2 regions of the Leptolyngbya sp. CCY15150 genome follow, and region 1 is predicted to be linked to the other one. Evidence: predicted binding sites of a transcription regulator. Region 1 holds the regulator's gene; the other holds the start of a gene.
What was found. The regulator NtcA, encoded in region 1, controls nitrogen genes in cyanobacteria. The targets are predictions, from matches to a motif close to TTTGTANNNNNNNNTACAAA.
Positions count from the first base shown of each region.

Region 2: JUJ53_RS12440 (P-II family nitrogen regulator) is a predicted target of NtcA. The motif match lies at 5,621-5,640, and genes of this name have one in related genera.

Region 1 covers NZ_JACSWB010000146.1:27,922-37,746, reverse strand. Annotated here, with positions in the region: gene smc (chromosome segregation protein SMC) at 1-2,775, opposite strand, end outside; gene ntcA (global nitrogen regulator NtcA) at 3,133-3,804, opposite strand; gene fabI (enoyl-ACP reductase FabI) at 4,353-5,129, shown strand; gene hisB (imidazoleglycerol-phosphate dehydratase HisB) at 5,174-5,815, shown strand; gene nei (endonuclease VIII) at 5,827-6,651, shown strand; gene JUJ53_RS05500 (PAM68 family protein) at 6,779-7,252, opposite strand; gene rpsO (30S ribosomal protein S15) at 7,258-7,527, opposite strand; gene ruvA (Holliday junction branch migration protein RuvA) at 7,626-8,255, opposite strand; gene JUJ53_RS05485 (sucrose-phosphate phosphatase) at 8,248-9,012, opposite strand; gene JUJ53_RS05480 (MoaD/ThiS family protein) at 9,267-9,542, opposite strand; gene thrC (threonine synthase) at 9,617-9,825, opposite strand, start outside.
Region 2 covers NZ_JACSWB010000174.1:110,131-119,955, reverse strand. Annotated here, with positions in the region: gene JUJ53_RS24680 (RDD family protein) at 1-1,257, shown strand, start outside; gene JUJ53_RS12455 (sulfatase) at 1,385-2,926, shown strand; gene lgt (prolipoprotein diacylglyceryl transferase) at 2,947-3,774, shown strand; gene JUJ53_RS12445 (alkaline phosphatase family protein) at 3,940-5,337, shown strand; gene JUJ53_RS12440 (P-II family nitrogen regulator) at 5,905-6,243, shown strand; gene JUJ53_RS12435 (NAD(P)-dependent oxidoreductase) at 6,358-7,347, opposite strand; gene hemE (uroporphyrinogen decarboxylase) at 7,450-8,511, opposite strand; gene JUJ53_RS12425 (hypothetical protein) at 8,661-9,825, opposite strand, start outside.

The DNA.
Region 1 (9,825 bases):
CTGGGCCTGCTGCCATTCGCTATGGGCTTGGGATTGTTCCAACTCCGTCAACTGCTGGCGATCGCGGGCCACCTCGGCTTCCTGCTGCGGCAATGCCTTCTCCAGGGTCTTGAGCCGGGTTTGGGCCTGGCTCAGTTCTTGCGTATGCTGCGACAACTGGGCCCGCACCTGCCCCTCTTGCGCGACCAGATGGGCAAGCTGTTGCTGCAATTGCTCCGCCTTGAGATGGGTTTCGCGCTCCAGTTGTCGAGCATCCATCAAGGCTTGAGACTGGGACTTGAGGCTAGCGCTAGCTTGGTGAATCTCTTTCTGACAGCGATCGAGAATGTGGTCAATTTCCTGGAGGCGATCGCGTAGGCCCGTCACCTCCGCCGATTCTCCCGTTTCCCCTACCCCAAAATGCAGGGATCCTTGGCGGCTGGACGTACTGCCCCCGGTCATGGCACCACTAGCATCGAGCAATTCTCCATCTAGGGTGACGATGCGGTACCGACCAATGTGGGGGCGGGCATCCTGGAGGTTCGAGAAGACCACGGTATTGCCAAACACATGGGCAAACACCACCCGATAGCGATCGTCACAGTCAATCAGCCGACTGGCATAGTCAATAAAGCCGCGAGGCTGTTGGGCAGGGTTGATCGGCGACAGGCGCGGCGCACGGATTTTGTTCAACGGCAAAAACGTCGCCCGCCCAGCCCGCTTTTGCTTGAGCAGTTCAATCCCCGCTGCGGCTATTCCATCATCTTCCACCACCAGATGCCCCAAGCGGCCACCAGCAGCAATTTCCAGCGCCAGTTGATACTCCGCTTCCACCCGACCCAACTGGGCCACCAGCCCGCAGATACCCGGCAAGTTAGCTTGGGTGAGCAGGCGCGTGGCTCCCGTTCCATGGGCATCCTGCATCGCCTGCACCTGGGCTTCTAGGCGATCGAGCTGGCGTTGTTTATCCCGCTGTTCTCGCAGCAGGCGATCGCTAGTCTCCTGTTGCAGCTTCAGTTGGGCCTCGGTAGCGCTCAAAGCCTGGGCCCGCTGCTGCACCTGCTGGCGCTGCTGTTGGTGCTCGGTTTGTAGACTGGCCTGCTGCTGCTGGTGCTCGGCCAGATCGCCAGCGATCGCTTCTAGAGTTTGCCGATGCTCTTGATTTTTTTGCTGGAGTTGATGCACCCGTTCCTGTAGCGTCGCCTGCTCGCGCCGCCCTGGCTCTAGTTCCTGCAGCCGCGATTCAATCCGGTGCCGCAACTCCGTTTGCTGTTGAATCCAGGCGGCCGACGCAGAGGCGATCGCCTGGGCCGACTCACGACTCGCCTCTAGGGTTTTCTGGGCAGCATCCCGCGCTTGCCGTAGCTGTACCAACTCTTGCGTATCGAGAACTTGCTGATCCGCCTGCAGAGCCTCCAGCGCTTGGCGATGGTCATGCAGTTCCCGCTGGGTGCGGCCCAGTTGCGTGGCCGTCTCTTGGCTAGCCGTGATTAACGCTTGCTCTTGCCGCTGAAGCTGCCGCAGTTCTGCCTGCCGCGTCGCGAGAGTCGCCTGTAGTCCTAACTGCTCATCTTCCCCAAGAGCTTTCACCCGCCGGTTCAACTCCTCCAAGGACTCCGTCGCTTGGGCAATATCCACCGCCAGAGCCTGGAGCTGGGTGCTGTAGTCAGCTAGGGCTTGATGGCTGGCTTCAAGCTGCTGTTGGAGCTGCTCCGCCTGCCGTTGGCGATCGCGCCAATGGAGCACCGCCTCCCACTGACTTTTATCCTGAAATTCCGCGCGTAGGGCCTGGTACTTCTCCGCCTTAATTCGATCTTGGGCCAGGCGATCGCGCTGGGCAATCAACTCCCGTTCCACGATGCGAAACTGCTCCTCCCGCTCCTTCACCGCGTCCAGCTTGCCCGTCGCTTGAATAATTTTGCGATCGAACGCAGCCACCCCCGCCAGCTCGTCAATAATCTCGCGGCGTTCCCGAGGGTTCATGGAAATAATGCTGGTGACGTCCCCCTGCAGAACAACGTTGTAGCCTTCGGGATACACGTGGAAGCGGTGCAGGTGGTCGTGAAGCTGGGTGAGGGTACAGGGCTGATCGTTGATGTAGTAGTTAGAGGTGTAGGTGCCCTGGGGCGTCACCCGCAGCTTCCGGGTCACCTTCCATTCCCCCGTCGCCAAAATTTCCTGCAGCAGCGGATCGGGCTCGTCCTCAAAGGCATAGCGATCCGGTTCAGGAGCGGGAGGCGTCTCGGGCGACCCATGTCCATTAAGATCTACCCCATTGAGGTTTACCCCATTGAGACCTGTCTCATTGAGATCTGCCTCATTGAGATCTACCCCATTGGGATCCGATCCATTAAGCTCTGACCCATTGAGATCTGGATCAAGCCCCTGGGCTTCCGGTGCCTCCCCCGTAGACTCATCAGGTGTAGATGCATCAGGTGCCTCCCCTGTAGATGCATCAGGCACTTCATCGGGGGATTCTGGCGGGGATTCTGGCGGGGCAGCGATCGCCCTCGAACCCACAGCATCCTCCGGCTCCATCTGAAACGTCACGGTGACACTAGCTTCCACCGTAGAGCGACTGCGGCTCGAATGATTTTGGTTAACCAAATCGGGCAACCGCTCCGCCCGCATTCCCTTGGAGCCAGACAAACCTAGGGCAAACAGCAGCGCATCCAAAATATTGGATTTTCCCGACCCATTGGGGCCAGAAACAACGGTGAACCCAGGCAGCAACGGGACTGCCGTTGTCCCGCCAAAGGACTTGAAGTGAGAGAGTTCAACCCGCTTAATGAACACTAGGGATTGCCGCGATGCGCTTCAGTACGAATATACTACATCCATGGAGGTGTCGCCCACGGAGGGATCAACAACCGTGCCTCAATCCTAATGCACTGGCTTGATATCCACCTAGGATTGCCGCAACACCCATGGGTGACGTAGTCGCATTATAGGCAATGATTGGAAATTAACGCTAAATGTAGCGTATTGTCTCAAAGGTTACCCCTAGGTTTTGAGCACAACGCCATAATAGGCCCATGGATAAATTCCGAGTTCAGATCCTCGGAAGGCGCAAATTCCCGGTGTCTGCCTGAGGCAGCCCTGGGGTTCGGCACCGGAGATTTGCGCAAACCCATGCCAGGACTAATCCTAGGCTTAAGTAAACTGCTGACTGAGGGCCACGGGATTATGCACCGTAATCCGCTTTTTGTGAATGGAGATCATGCCTTCTTGGCGCAGATCCCCCAGCAGGCGGGTCACAGTCACCCTGGTTGAGCCAATGGCCTCAGCGATCGCTTGGTGAGATAGCTTTAGGTCAATGGTGATGCCTTCTTGACTAGGAACGCCAAAGTCACGGCAGAGAATCAGCAAAAAGCTCACCAACCGCGATCCCATATCCCGATGAGCTAGGGTCTCGATCATCATCTCGGTTTGCAAAATCCGAGACGATAACCCCCGCAGCATAATCATCGAGAGTTCAGGATTTTCGTGAAAGGCTTTTTCAACCTGGTCAATCGGCAGCGACAGCAATTCCACCGGCGTGAAGGCCACAGCATGGTAGAAGCGATCGGAACGATGTCCCGTAATCAGCGACAGTACCCCAAATACACTGTTTTCCCGAAGCAAGGCCACGGTGATTTCTTCGCCCGCTTCATAGACTCGGGAGAGCTTCACCGCTCCACTGAGCAAGAAGTAGACGCGCTCCGCCGGATCTCCTGGAAAAAAGATTGTTTTACCACGTTCAAAGGTCTCGACCATCGGTGGAAATGCACCTCCGCTGATCTGGCGGAATACATTTGCCAACGGCTTGTCTTGCGTTACTACCATAGCCCTCGCCCTACCCAATCCCTTAAAGAGTTCTTGTTCACTGTTCGAGCAAGTCGCCTCAGCACATGTGCGAATCGGCTAAACCAGATTTTGCAACTAAACTCTGACGTTACATCACTAAAACTTAACTTATGGGTGCTTTTTTGTGCTCCATGCTACATATTTTTTGAGTCTTTGATAAAGAAGATGTTGAGTTTAGCAAATGAGCACGGGCGATCGCTAGGAATGGCGAGGCTTAGCACCCCCTAGGTATTAGCTTATACACCACCCATAGCGCTTGTAGATATCTTCACACCACACCGGTATCCTGTTGTCTCTACCCCAAGGTTGTTAACCCTTCACCAAGCAATTCTTGAGGTTGTCCTCTATCTTTGTGTCCCCATTTTTCAGTATTCTCCTAATGGCGATCGCATCCAGCCCGTTCCTCAGTTTGGGCCAAGCAAACTAACGTTATCCGGTGACTTGGGAGCAGCATTGCGAAATCCTTGGCTGCCTCTCCCATACCTGCGATCGCCACCTGGAATCTTTAACGCTGTGAATCAACTGTCATGCTGAACCTGACCGGAAAAAATGCCCTCGTAACCGGCATTGCCAACAATCGTTCCATTGCCTGGGGCATCGCTCAGCAACTGCATCAAGCGGGTGCAAACCTCGGCATCACCTACCTCCCAGACGATAAGGGTCGGATGGAAACCAAGGTGGCTGAGTTAGTTGAACCCCTACAACCCAGCTTATTCCTGCCCTGTAACGTCCAAGATGACGAACAAATCGAGACGCTGTTTCAAACGGTGCAAGAGCAATGGGGCAAGATCGACATTTTGATCCACTGCCTGGCGTTTGCCCGACGCGATGACCTCACCGGCAACTTTAGCCAAACCTCCCGCCCAGGGTTCACCACGGCGCTGGATATTAGCACCTACTCCTTGGTCAAGCTTAGCCAAGGGGCAGCGGCGCTGATGAGCGAGGGGGGTAGCATCGTCACCCTCACCTACCTCGGGGGCGTCAAGGTGATACCCAACTATAATGTAATGGGGGTAGCCAAGGCGGCCCTAGAGATGAGCGTACGCTACCTGGCAGCAGAGCTGGGCCCTCAAAATATTCGGGTGAATGCTATTTCAGCCGGCCCCATTCGCACCCTGGCTTCGTCAGCGATCGGCGGCATCCTCGACATGATCCACCACGTGGAAGAAGTCGCGCCACTACGACGCACCGTCACCCAAACCGAAGTAGGCAACACGGCTGCATTTCTCTGTAGTGACCTATCCAGCGGCATGACAGGGCAAGTGCTCTACGTGGATGCGGGCTACGAAATTATGGGCATGTAGGTAGGGGCAGCAGCTCGGTTTAGTCGTTACACAGGGGTAGGGATATGCAAACACGCGATCGCCAACAGTTGGAAGAATCTGGGGGGCTAGAGTTTCCCTTGCGCACCGCGTCGGTAAGTCGGGCAACGCAGGAAACCCAGGTTCACGTCAGCGTCAATGTCGATGGGCAAGGGATAGCCAACGTGGATACGGGCATTCCCTTCCTTGACCATATGCTGCATCAGATCTCCTCCCATGGACTGCTGGATCTGGATATCCAAGCCCAGGGCGACATTGAAATTGACGATCACCACACCAATGAAGATGTGGGCATTACCTTCGGGCAGGCGCTGCACCAGGCCTTAGGCGATCGCAAGGGCATTGTCCGGTTTGGTCATTTCATCGCCCCCCTCGATGAGGCCCTAGTGCAGGTGAGCCTTGATTTTTCTGGACGCCCCCACCTCAGCTATGGTCTAGAGATTCCCACCCAGCGCGTCGGCAGCTACGACACCCAGCTCGTGCGAGAGTTCTTCGTGGCCGTGGTCAACCACAGCCAAATGACGCTACATATTCGCCAACTGGATGGCATCAACTCCCATCACATCATCGAAGCCACCTTCAAAGCCTTCGCCCGCGCCATGCGCATGGCCCTGGAGATCGATCCCCGCCGGGCACATTTAATTCCCAGCTCTAAGGGTGTTCTGTAGGGTCAGCGCGTATGCCAGAAGGGCCAGAAATTCGCCGGGCAGCGGATGCGATCGCTGCTGCTGTGGTCAACCAACCGATTCAAGACCTATTTTTTGCCTTCGATCGCCTCAAGCCCTACGCCGAATCCCTGGCCCGCCAGCAGATTACCGCCGTGCAGACCAAGGGCAAGGCGATTCTTCTCCGGTTCGATCATCGGCTCTCAATTTATAGCCACAACCAGTTGTATGGGGTGTGGATGATTCGACGCGCCTATGCCTTTCCCGACACGAAGCGCCAGCTTCGCCTAGCCATTCATACCGCAAAAACATCCGCCCTGCTCTACAGCGCCTCAGACATTGAGGTGCTCACCGACCATGAGATCGATCACCATCCCTTCCTCAGTAAGCTAGGGCCCGATGTGCTGGATGCCAACACCACCATCGAACAGGTGAGCGATCGCCTCCTTGATGCCAAATTTCGGCGACGGCGCTTGGGCTCTCTCCTGCTCGACCAGCATTTTCTTTGCGGTCTAGGCAACTACCTGAGAAGCGAAGTGCTATTTGTAGCGGGACTGCATCCCAGCCATCGCCCCATGGACTGCCCCGAGGATGCCCTGTATCGGCTAGCAGAGGCAGCGATCGCCCTCTCCCGCCGCTCCTACGAAACGGGCGGCATCACCAACGACCTAGAGCGCGCCCAGCATCTCAAGCAGCAAGGCCATCCCCGCCGCGACTATCGTCACTACGTCTTTTCCCGCAGCGGCAAGCCCTGCTACACCTGCGGCACCACGATTGCGAAAGACATAGCTGGAGGACGTCGATATTACGCTTGCCCCACCTGCCAGCCTAGCCTATAAGTTCATAGCAAAACCTGTCCCCAACCCATCCGGTGCTGAGAACAGATTCATGAAAATGATGACAAAGACACCGGGACAAGAGATGCAAGCATTCTCAGGGATCTCATGCAGGCTCATTGCCGAATCGTTAGGAAGACTTTTTGGAACTGCGCCAGGCCTCGGTCATGCGCCCAAAGTTGAGGCGAAACTCACCCCAGCCCAAGCGACTGCCTGCCGAGTCTTCATCCCAGGATGCCGACAGCACCCCATAGCTCAGTCCCACAACGCCTAGACCGAAAAAACCTAAACTGACCAGCAGCACCGCTGTTGGAGGTAGCTTAAAGAGTTCCTGGGTCACGACAACATAGCTGACAATAAACGTGGAAATCCCCAGCACCGTCGGCACGCCGCAGAACAGCGCCATGCGTCGAATCATGCGGCGGCTGACCACCTCAGGGATGGCCGAGTTGGCGCTGGGCGATCGCTTCGCAGCCGATGAAGACGAGGCAGGGCGGCTAGTCGCAGCCGGGGCAGGCTTTTTCTCCGTCTTTTTGCGGTTGCTAGACGGCTCAAACGGAAGGCGATCGGCGTCGGTCGATTTGTCGTTTGACTTAGACCCCATGGCGCTTAACCGCGAATGCCAAGACGCGTAATCAGGGCGCGGTAGCGTTCTTGATCGTGCTTGAGAATGTAGGCGAGGAGCCGTTTCCGCTGACCAATAATTTTCAGCAAGCCACGCCGGGAGGAGTGATCCTTCTTGTTGACTTTAAGGTGGGCACTGAGCTGGTTAATGCGCTCGGTGAGCATGGCCACCTGTACATCAGCCGATCCGGTATCGGTTTCGTGGACTTGGAAGTCGGTGATAATCTTTTGTTTTTGCTCTTGCAACAAAGCCATGGGTCGTCTGTTCTCTATCAACGCAGTCGAAGCTACTCATCATATCATAGCGGGTCATGCTGTCGGAAGGGTACCGCAGCGGCATGACTCAGACCTAGCTAGTCTCGACTCAGCCAGGCGATCGCTTCCCGAATCCACAGTTCCACATCGGTACTTTTCGACAGCGTGGAATATTGCCCCACGGTTCGCAGAGCTTCCATAATTTCTTGGGTACTGTAGCCCAGGGCCATCAGGGTAATTTCCACATCTTCCTGCACGGCAGGCACAGGCGCTGCATCGGGAGCACTGGTCATCAGCCCCGATTGATGTCGCCACTCGGCTAATTTACTGCGCAATTCCAAGGAAATCCGCTCCGCTGTTTTTGCCCCCACGCCGGGGGTGCGGGACAGCATTCGAATATTGCTAGACACGATCGCCTGCACCAGATCTTGAATGCCTAGGGTATCCAGCAGCGCCAGGGCAAGCTGGGGGCCAATGCCGCTCACGGCAATCAGTTGGCGAAATAAATCGCGCTCTGCCGGCGAGAGAAAGCCAAAAAAGCTCTGTTGATCATCGCGCCAGTGCAGATGGGTGAACACCTGCGTCGATACGCCGATGGTGAAGGTGCTGAGGCTACGCGGCAGAATTTGCAGCTCATAGCCAATGTGGTTCACCTCCAAAATCAGCAGCCAGCGGTTATTGGGCAGGGCTTGCAGGGCAGCAACGGTGCCTGTGAGGTAGCTAATCATTCAGATTGGGATCTAAAAAGCCAAAATGGTGGAGTCCTTGCAGAATACCACCGGCACAGGGGCGATCGGCGAGAAAGCGATCGCTGGATGGATGGTGATGATGCCAGGTGATTAACTCTGGCTTCGCATTGCCAACAATAATGCCCTTCGCCTTGGCATGGTCATACATGGCCCGGTCATTCCCCGAATCACCACAGACCACCGTGCGCTCCGGTGGCATCTGGAACATCCGCTGCAAAAACTGCACCGCCGCCCCTTTATTGCCGTGGCGCGGCAGCAGATCTAGATCCACGCCACTGCTGTAGACCACCTGCACCGCCAGCCCAGCCTGCTGAAAAGCAGCTTGGAGAACCGGCAGCAGGCGATCGCCCATTCCAGGCTCAACATAGTAGCTCAGCTTGTGGGGCAATTGTTCCGACGCGGGCTGGGGTGTTAATTCAGGATAACGGGCGGCGATCGCTGCCACCTGATGTCGATCCCAACCTTGGTTAAGATGCTCAACCCAAACCGGATCCGGGGTGGAACTCTTGCCGATATAAATCTCAGTGCCCACCGCCAACACCCGCACATCCGGCTCCAGCAACGCCACCTCACGGGTGAGTTGGTCATACAGGGTGGGCGATCGCCCCGTGGAATAGACCAGGATAGTACCGTAGCGATCGCGATGCTGAGCCAGGCAATGGTTCAAATGAGCCAAGGCCACAGAATCACCGACCAGAGTTCCATCTAGATCTGTGATGAACAAAAAGGGAGACACCAGATTTCCTCAACACAACAACCATGTCTCAAGAGCTACGTTACGCAAGCGAGTTGCTGAGGTCAAGCGGTGACCGTCTCTCCCTCCGATCACGCTCACCGCAAAACCACCGCAAAATCACTGCAAAACCTTGCCCCTTGCAGTGTAAACCGCCGATCACACCAGGGCAACGCATGGACTCGGAGCATAAAAAAAGCGTCCCTGTCTGTTGACAGCGACGCTCCTAGTACACGAGAACGTTTGGGGAGGCTCGATCAGCCGCCCGCCACCGCTGGCACAATGCTGACTTCATCGCCATCCTGCAGAACCGTACCGGCCCCATCTAGGAAGCGAATATCTTCGCTATTGACGTAGAAATTGATGAAGCGCCGCAATTGGCCTTGGTCATCACAGAGCCGCGCCCGAATGCCAGGATAGGCTTGCTCCAGAGCATCAAGCAATTCGGTAATCGTGCCGCCATTGCATTCAATGGTGGCTTGATCGCGGGTAAATTTTTGGAGCGGAGTTGGAATCAGTACCTTAACAGCCATAGTTTCGTGAATGTGAATCGTTCCTGTGAATTGCCTGGATATGAAACGTCGGACTAACCTAGTCTACGACTGGTCTAGACCAAAACCTGCTGCCACTCCAAGCGATCCAGGGTGCGCGATCGCTCTAGGGCACGCTCAAAGCTTTCTAGCTTCGGTTCGATGGTGAAGGGTTCGCCCACGCAGCCCTGGACAGCTTCCTGGGTCTTGAGACCATTGCCGGTGATGTAGACAACGGTGGTTTCTTCAGGGTCAATCTTGCCAGCTTCCACCAGCTTCTTCAACA
Region 2 (9,825 bases), on a different contig from region 1:
GGCTTGATCTCGATTGTCTTCTTTGTCGTGCTGTTGGCTGGCATGGGATATTTGTTGGCCTGGCTAACGGCTCGATTTATGATCTCTGAGATGGGCTATGCCGTTGAAGAAGACACCCCAGCCTTGTCGTCTCTGGGGCGGAGCTGGCGACTAACCCGCCGTAATGCTCGGCGCATTATGCTGGGCATCATGATGGTCTTTTTGGCTAGCTTACCCATCCAGGTTGTCTTGCAACTGTTGATTGGTGCAGCCTCGGCTGGACTCACCCTAGCCTTACCAGATGATGCGATCGCCTACACGCCATTGCTGATGCTCGTTTCCTACAGCCTGAGTATTGGTGTGAGTGTGGTGCTGTTGCCCCTGTGGCAGGCCATCAAGGCAGTGTTGTACTACGACTTAACAGAACGGCGAGAGGGACGTTCTCTAGACTTAAGCGTGAGCGATCGCCCTGGTACACCATCTGTGCAGCCATGGCTCAACCACATCACCCTGTTGACCCCTGAAAGTGTTGAGCTAGACTTCACCCTAGCAGGTGTGGGCAATCGCAGTTGGGCCCTGGTATTGGACTACATTTTCCTCGTCGGTGGTCTGATGATGTTTTGGCTCCTGTGGGGCTGGATGTCCACGGCCCTGCTGGACTGGATAGAGGATTTAGGTTTTGCCTATGACAGCGCTTGGATTTGGGTCTTGGCGATCGCGTTCCTGATCACCTTCATCATCTTCACCGGCTACTTTGTGCTGTTTGAAACCCTGTGGCAGGGGCAAACCCCCGGCAAACGCATTATGCACATCCGGGTGATCCAAGATAATGGGCAGCCGGTCACCCTTGGGCAAACCACCCTGCGCGCCCTTCTGCGTCCGGTTGATGACCTGTTGCTGATAGGAGCCTTATTCATTGCCCTAGGAAAACGGGAAAAACGGCTTGGAGATTGGGTTGCTGGTACCCAGGTGATTCAAGAAGACTATGCCGATCCACGTCTGAAACTGGAGATCTCCCCATCGGCCGGCACCCTTGCCCGCAAATTGTCTCCGTCGATGCACCTGGATCGCCTCTCTCCGGATCAGTTTGTCACCCTACGAGAGTATCTGCAGCGACGCTTGATGATCGATACCCAGATCCAGAAAGAGCTACGCCTGGAGCTTGCTCGTCAGGCGAAGGAACTGGTTCAGCTAGAGCAAGTGCCGGAGGGCGTCAGCGCCGATCAGTTTCTAGAAGCGCTCTATGTGGCCTATCAACGTCAAAGCGATGCTCGTTAAAGCTAGTCTGCATTATGGATGAGAGAAGGGCTACCGGGGCTGGATTTTGTGGAGACCCATGCCCCAGTTTGGCCACCACACGGCACAATGGGGAGGAGCATAATCCAGGTTGTCACCAAAACTGCGTATGACCCGCCGCCCTGACATTGTTTTTCTTGTTCTGGATACCCAACGTGCCGATCGCCTCTCATGCTATGGGTATCCGGTGAACACGTCGCCGAATCTAGATGACTTTGCCGCCAACGCTACTCGCTTTGAACGGGCGATCGCTGCTGCTCAGTGGACGGTGCCGTCCCATGCGTCGATGTTTACCGGGCTCTATCCATCGGAGCACCAAACCCTCCAGTCCTACTCGGTGCTGCCTAAAACCATTCCCACCCTGGCAGAACGTCTGCGGGACGGTGGCTACTACACAGCAGGCTTTTGCAACAATCCCCTGGTCGGAGTGATCAACAATGGTCTGCGGCGTGGGTTCCATAGCTTTTTGAACTACAGCGGTCTGCTCACCTCCCGCCCCAACCAAGCCGGGGCCTCGCCGGGGTTGATTAGTCGCTACCGGCAAGTCTTTAAGCGCGTCCTGGCGGGTCTTCTAAGCCAGGTGCAGGATGCCTTTGCCCGTTCGGATGCTCTGCTCTCCCTCTCGTTTTCGCCGTTGATGGTGCCCCTGTGGCAAACAGCTCTGAGCTTTAAGGGCAATACAGCCAAGTCTTTGGAGGATACGGCCAGCTTGCTGATCCAGCGGCGCAACGTGGACGATGAGCAGCCGGTGTTCGCCTTCGTGAACCTGATGGGCACCCACATGCCCTACCATCCTCCCCGCCGCTACATTGAGAAATTTGCGCCCCACGTGTTGAGCGATCGCTCTGCCCAGCACTATCTGCGTCAGTTTAATAGCGATGTGTATGGCTGGCTGGCCCCGTTGGCCGGAGCATTGGATGATCAGCAAAAGGCCACCCTAGACGGCATGTATGACGCGGAGGTGGCCTGCCAGGATGAACTCCTAGGGCAGTTCTTCCAGCAATTGCAGACGTCGGGACGGCTTGAAGACACCTTGGTGATCATCTGCTCCGACCATGGTGAACATTTGGGTGAAAAGCAGTTCATTGGCCATTCCCTATCGGTGTACAACGAATTGGTGCAGGTGCCGCTGATTATTCACGACCCCAGCGGTCAGTTGCCTAAAGGACAAACGAGCGATCGCACCGTCTCGACTCGGCGACTGTTTCACACCGTGCTGACGGCCGCTGGTCTGGCGAGTGAGGCGGAAGCCGCCCTGAGCCTGTTTCAGGAACTGAATGCTACACCAGCCGCTGTTCCGGTCTTCTCCGAAGCCATTCCTCCCCAAAATGTGTTGAATCTGCTGCAAAAACGTCAGCCCGAACTGGTGCGCGATCGCGCCTGTGATCAACCGCGCCGCGCCGTTTGGGTAGGAAACCATAAGCTGATTGAGACCGGCGATACCCAGCTTGAGCTATACGATTGCCTCGACGATCCTGGGGAAAGCCTGAACCTCAGCAGCATTCTGCCGGAAAATGTAGAAGTGCTGCAAGACTGCCTCCAGTCCTTTGCTGGAACGATGACCGCCACGGTTACCAACGAACGCGCGTCCGATTTTGACGATCCTGAGGTGCAGCGCCGTCTGCGCGACCTCGGCTACCTCGAAGATTAATAGTTCCTATTCTAGGCATCATGTATCCACCCGTTGATCCAATTTTGTTTGAGTTTGGCCCCATTGCCGTGCGCTGGTATGGACTGCTGATGGTCAGCGCCATTTTCATCGGTGCCCAGGTTGCTAGCCAACAGGTGAAACGCCAAGGACAGGATCCTGATGACTTCTGGGATATGCTGATCTGGATTGTCATTCCTGGCTTTATTGGGGCGCGACTGTACTATGTGTTCATCCAGTCCCCCCGTGGCCCCCAGGGTTTGGGCTATTACCTCGATCATCCCGGTGAAATTCTTAAAGTATGGAGCGGCGGCATCCACATTTTTGGGGGATTTATCTTTGGCACCATCGCCCTGTGGCTGTTCACCAAACTTCGTCACTTACCGGCGTTGGTTTTTCTGGATGCGATCGCCCTGGCCCTGCCCCTGGCCCAAGCCATCGGCCGCTGGGGAAATTTTATCAACCAAGAACTCTACGGCCCGCCGACGGATCTAGCCTGGGGATTGCGCATCGACCCCATCCATCGCATCGCTCCCTACAACGACCTCAGCGCCTATCCCGATAGCACCCGCTTCCATCCCCTGTTTCTCTACGAATCTCTATGGAATGTTCTAGGGTTTGCCATTATTTTCTGGCTATCCCGTCGTTTTGAAAAACAGTGGCGGCCGGGTGATATCACTCTGCTGTATCTGATTTGGTATCCCCTCGGGCGCTTTTTTATCGAATTTTTGCGCACCGATTCCTGGTTCTTTGCCGGTACCCCGTTTAATGTCGTGCATCTCCTATCAGCGATCGCTGTTGTCGGATCTGCCGCTGCCCTGTACCTGCGTCGCCGCCCCCAAGCCTCCTAACTGGGTGCATCCCAGTTTTGCAAGTTGACCCTCATCCCCCAACCCCTTCTCCCAAAAAAAGGGAGCCGGATTCAAAGTCCCTCGCCCAACTTGGGAGAGGGATTTAGGGTGAGGGCTATAAAAGTGGGATGCACCCTCCTAACTGTCCTTCTCATCCTCGTGCCTATGTCTCTTAGATCTGCCCCGCGTCTGTTGATCATTGGGCTTGACTGCATGGAGCCCTCCCTCGTGTTCGATCAGTGGCGCGATGATCTACCGACCCTCTCGCGGCTGATGGCGGCCGGTAGCTATGGCCGCCTGGAAAGCAGCATTCCCGCCATCACCGTGCCCGCCTGGAGCTGTATGATGAGCGGTCGCGATCCGGGAGAATTAGGTATCTATGGCTTCCGCAATCGCCAAAACCGTAGCTACCAAAGTATGGCGATCAGCGATGGTCGTGCCGTCAAGGAGCCACGGCTATGGGACATCTTGGGGGATGCCGGATGGCAGGTGGCGGTCTTAGGCGTACCGGGCACCTCGCCCCCCTACCCGGTGCAGGGCTCCATGGTCTCCTGCTTTCTCACGCCGAGTACCGACGTACCCTACACCTATCCACCCGAGTTGAGCGATCGCATCCAGAGCTGGATCAGCGATTTTTTGCTAGATGTGCCCCACTTTCGGTCTGAGGATAAGGCCGAGATCCTTGGCAATATCCATAAGCTCTGTGACCAGCGGTTTACCCTAGCCGAGAAGCTGATTGCTGAAGACCATCCCGACTTTCTGATGCTGGTAGACATGGGGGTCGATCGCATCCACCATTCCTTCTGGAAGCCCATGGATCCCGCCCATCCTCAATATGAGCCGGGCTCTCCCTATGCCAACGCCATCCATGACTACTACGTGCATATCGACCAGCGGGTGGAGCAACTGCTGAACGATTGCGACGACCAAACCGCTGTGCTGATCGTGTCCGATCACGGGGCCCGACCGCTGGTGGGAGGGATTTGTATTAACCAATGGCTGATCGAGCAAGGCTACCTCAGCGTGGTCGAATCACCCACCACGCCCACATCGTTGGATGAGTTGACCATTGACTGGGAGCATACCCAAGCCTGGGGCGCGGGGGGCTACTATGCCCGGATTTTCCTCAATGTCAAAGGGCGTGAACCCAATGGCATTGTGCCCTTAGCTGACTATGAGCGCCTGCGTACGGAACTGGCCGAGAAACTGGCTAGGATTCCTGCCCCGGATGGGACACCCATGGATAACCGGGTCTACAAGCCCCAGGAGGTCTATCAACGGGTGCGTGGGATTGCGCCTGACCTGCTGGCCTATTTTGATGAACTGGCCTGGCGATCGATTGGTACGGTGGGTCATGCCGAGCTCTACACCACTAATAACGACACCGGCCCCGATGATGCCAACCATGCCCGCTATGGCCTCATGATTTTCCATGATCCCCAACAGCCTAAGGGGGGACAGGTGCTCGATCAAGCCCAGATTTATGACATTTTGCCCACGCTGCTCGATCGCTATCAGCTCACGGCTCCGCCTAAGCTACGGGGCAAGGTGCTGCCGGTTTAGACCGATGCCAACCTCAGCTTCAACCGATGAGCTAGGTGAACCCATAGGGGTGCGATCGCCCCGGATGGATCGACCAAACTTCTGTAACCCTGATTCTCACCTAGGTTGAGCTAGCGTCGGCATAACCCAACGGACTCTGAGCTGGCGCTGGGCCTCCCGTTGCTCGAACCAGCCTACGGAACAAGATTGGTCAGTCAATCAGGCGATCGCCCTAGGTCACCAAACGCTGAAATCGAGATGGTTGAGCTAGGAGAATTTGATGAGAGAATACAAAGGAGAGCAAACCGTATCAATGACTACAAAACACCGTGAGCGCACGGTGCTACAACCAGTCAAGTCACTGGGCATCCTCTAGGTTTGCTATCGCAGTGGGTAAGCGGTACGGTTGAGTGGTTTCGTCACCGCTGTTTAGGGTAACAATGAGGTTCTTGTGCGCACAAGGGTCGATCGCTCTTCTGCATGGGCAGGAAAGCTGATAGAACCTATCTTCTCCATGAAGGCAGGTAGCTCATGATCCTCGGTGGCATAACCTTGTTTGAGAATTTGATTAGGAGTCATTGAAGGCTTATGAAGAAAGTTGAAGCAATCATCCGTCCCTTCAAGCTAGATGAAGTGAAGATTGCCCTCGTCAATGCTGGCATCGTAGGGATGACCGTTTCAGAAGTACGTGGATTTGGTCGGCAAAAGGGTCAGACCGAGCGCTACCGTGGTTCTGAATATACGGTGGAGTTTCTACAAAAGCTCAAGATTGAGATTGTAGTAGAAGACGATCAGGTGGATATGGTGGTCGATAAGATCATCTTGGCAGCCCGCACCGGGGAAATTGGAGATGGCAAGATCTTTGTCACCTCTGTGGATTCGATTATTCGGATTCGTACCGGTGAGAAAAATCTAGAGGCTATCTAGCCGTCCAGTATTTCTGAGGAAGGGTTGCGCCGCTAGCCAGTCCTCAGGCAATATGGGTTAAAGCCAACCAGACCCCACGGGTCTGGTTTTTTCGTTGGGTGCGTAGCCGTTGCTCTAGGTGCGCTTTGGATCGATGCCGTTGATTTTCAATAGGTCGGCAATGCTGGTGCAGTAGTGGGGTAATCCTAGAACCGTGGGATTCATGGGATTTTGATAGACAAAGTGGCGATAGTCTAGGCAAAAGCGATCCCAGGCTTCCATCTGAATACGAAAAACCCGAATGATGATATTGGCCAGGTGAATCGAAAGGGGAATGCGGAAATAAATACGCTGGTTCAGATAACGACAGATTTGGGCGATCGCTTGATTGGCGGTGAGGGGATCGTTGCCCAGCACCCATTCGCGGGATTCGCCAGGCTCAGGCGGATGGTCTACTAAATAGGTGACAACTTGGGCAATATCCTGGGCATGGGTGATATGAAAGCTGCCGTCGGCACTCAGGAAGCGAATTAGTCCCATCCATTGAATCACCTCGGGCAGTCCGGCGGAAATCTGCGAGTAGGGTTTTTGCCCATCGCCACCGAAGACGAGGGTGGGGAAGAGGGTGGTGACCTTGGGGGCGATCGCTAATTGGGGCAGTCGCTGATGACAGATATATTTTGATCGCACGTAGCCAGTGCCCATCTGTCCCGCTTGGGGCAGGGGCTGATGATCGCGACCTAGGATACTGGCAGTGGAAAAATAAATCACCTGCTGGCAGCGCTGGGCATCCAACAAGCTCATCAGTTGCAGGGTTTTGGTGACGTTAATGTCGTAGGCGCGCTGCTCGCCACCCCAGGCCGTCGCAATCAGGATGGCGGTATCGATGGTGCTGAGCAGCGCGCGATGGTCTTCGATCTCGTAGAGATCGCCGGTGATCACATGAATGCCCGATCGCGCCTCTAGATTCAGCTTGAGCTTAGCTGGATTCCGCACCAGCAGAAAAAGCTCGTGGGAGGTTTGCTGAATCAACAGTTCGGTAATGTAGTGCCCAATGCAGCCACTCGCGCCGGTGATAAAAATCCGTTGAGGTGCAGGAGATTTAGGAGTTGCTGAAAAGGTCATAGATTATCCGTTACGCAGACCACGCTAGCATACGCCAAAACAAGTATGGATGGCGACCGAGCGATCGCCATCCATAGCATTATTCAACCCCTAGGGTCACCATCAGGTGGCTGCGAGCAGTTGATCCGCTTGCTTCGCCGTCTCAAAGAAGAAGGCGGCATTTTCTTCGGGGGTGCGCTGGAGGATGCCGTGACCAAGGTTGAGAATATGACCCCGGTTGCCGGCCTTGCGGATGGTGTCAATAATGCGATCGCGGATGACGGCTTTGGAGCCAAACAGCACGCCAGGATCGATATTACCCTGAACGCCAATGTTGGGCCCTAGGCGGCGGCGAGCATCGGCCATGTCCACCGTCCAGTCTACGCTGACGATATCAACGCCCGATTGACCCATGCGCTCTAGAACGCCAGCGCTACCGCTGATGTAGAGAATCATGGGCGTATCGGGGTGAACCGCTTTGACCTGACGGATGACCTGCTGCTGGTAGGGCAGGGCAAAGACGTCGTAGTCCTGCGGGCTCAGTTGACCAGCCCAGGAGTCAAACAACTGCACCACCTGAGCGCCACAGTCAATCTGATGGCATAGATAAACAGCGATCGCATCTGCCAACTTACCGAGGAAGGCGTGGAGAATCTCGGGCTGGGTGAAGGCCAAGTGCTTAATCACCGCATAGTCTTTGGAGCTTTTGCCTTCCACGGCATAGGCGGCCAACGTCCAAGGCGATCCAGCAAAGCCAAGCACGGTGGCTTCATTGCCTACTTCTTGGCGCAGGGTTTGCAGAATCGTGCGGATAAAGGGGGTGGATTCATCCGGCTCTAGGGTGTGCAGTTGATTCACCTGCTCTAGGGTGCGGATGGGATTGTCGATGATCGGCCCCTTGCTCTCGATGATTTCAAAGGGAATACCGATGCCAGGCAGGGGCGTCAAAATATCGGAGAACATGATCACCCCATCGGGACGGAAAGCCCGCCAGGGCTGCAGCGAGATCTCGATGGCAATGTCTGGATTTTCAGATCGTTCACGAAATGAGGGGTATTTTTCGCGCAGATCACGGTAAACCTTCATGTAGCGCCCAGCCTGACGCATCATCCACACGGGAGGACGATCCAACACTTCGCCCCGAGCCGCCCGCAACAAATAGGGAACCTGATTCGATCCGCTCATTTCGACTCCAATTCTTAACGTAGTCTTTTTAAACGCATTTGCTAGCTTATCACTGAGCGATCGCCCCAACATGGCATGGCGGTTTACGAAACGTTAAGCTGTCGGCTACACGTTCGGGCCGATTGCCGATGAGGAGTCTAATGGATTGACTAGATTTGAGGGGGTGGGTCGTCGCCATCCGCCGATGAATAGGGCGGGATCAAGATCCGAGGGGCGTCGGGATCTACCCCGTCTGGCTGAAGGACGGTGTTGGGTGACTCAGAGGATGGATCTGACGACGGAGACCCTGGAGCAGTCTCTTCCTCGTTGCGGTAGCTGTAGGAATAAAGGGTGCCGCTTTGCTGACGGCGTACCGGATCTCGCTGGACTTCGTAGATAGATGGCGCAACTTCCTCGGGGCGATCGCTCTCCTGATCGGCATCGTCGTCCCAATCATCCCAGTCGTCTAAGTCGCCTAGGTCGTTGTCTACATCGCTATCTGAACGATCTGGATCGTCAAAGCCTAGATCGTCAACGTCTGGATCATCGGCATGGCGATCGCGCCAAGCTTGCCAGGCAGCAGCCCGATCTCGGTCATAGTCATCAAAGCGCGGGTCATCGTAGACGGAGACGCTCGGGGAGACATCCTGGGATGGATCGTCGTATGGGGAGTCTGCCTCACGCTCGTAGTAAGCTGCGTCGTCGTCTAGGTCTAAGATGTCGTCATCCAAGTTGTCGTAACCTGGTTCTGGATAGACCGCGCGCGGGTCGTCCTCCTCAGCCTGCCAGTCGTCCCAGACGGCAGATTCTTCCACCGGCTGATCCAGCTCGGGATCAGGGGTCACATAGGTGTAGGTTGGCCGACCATAGTCGCGATTCTCGGGCGGCTGACCATAGGACGGCTGGGACGCCGATGGCTCGGCTGTACTGCGCAGGACTTCCGCATCCGTTACCAGGGGCTCCCGCCGATCGCCCTTGGGGATACTACCCTGCCAAGATTCCCACGACTCCCAATCTTCCTTGGATCGCTGCCAAGGGGTATCCCAGGTTTCTCCCCAAGCAGGTTGAGAGGATCGTTGGGATGCTTGAGAAGTGCGATCGCGCTTTGTTGCTCGTGGTTCAGAAGGCGGACTGCCGGCCCGATCCCTCGGTTCTTGACGCCAGCGTGAAAAGGGTGGCGATCGCCGGGGAGCAGGCTCATTGGCCGCTGTCCAGCGTTCCGTCGGCCGCTTTGCATCCGCCTGAAAAAGCCCCATGAGAATGAGAGCTGTCGCCACGCCACAGCCCAAGGCTCCTAAGATCCACACCGATAGGGGCATGGCCAGAGAGATGCGG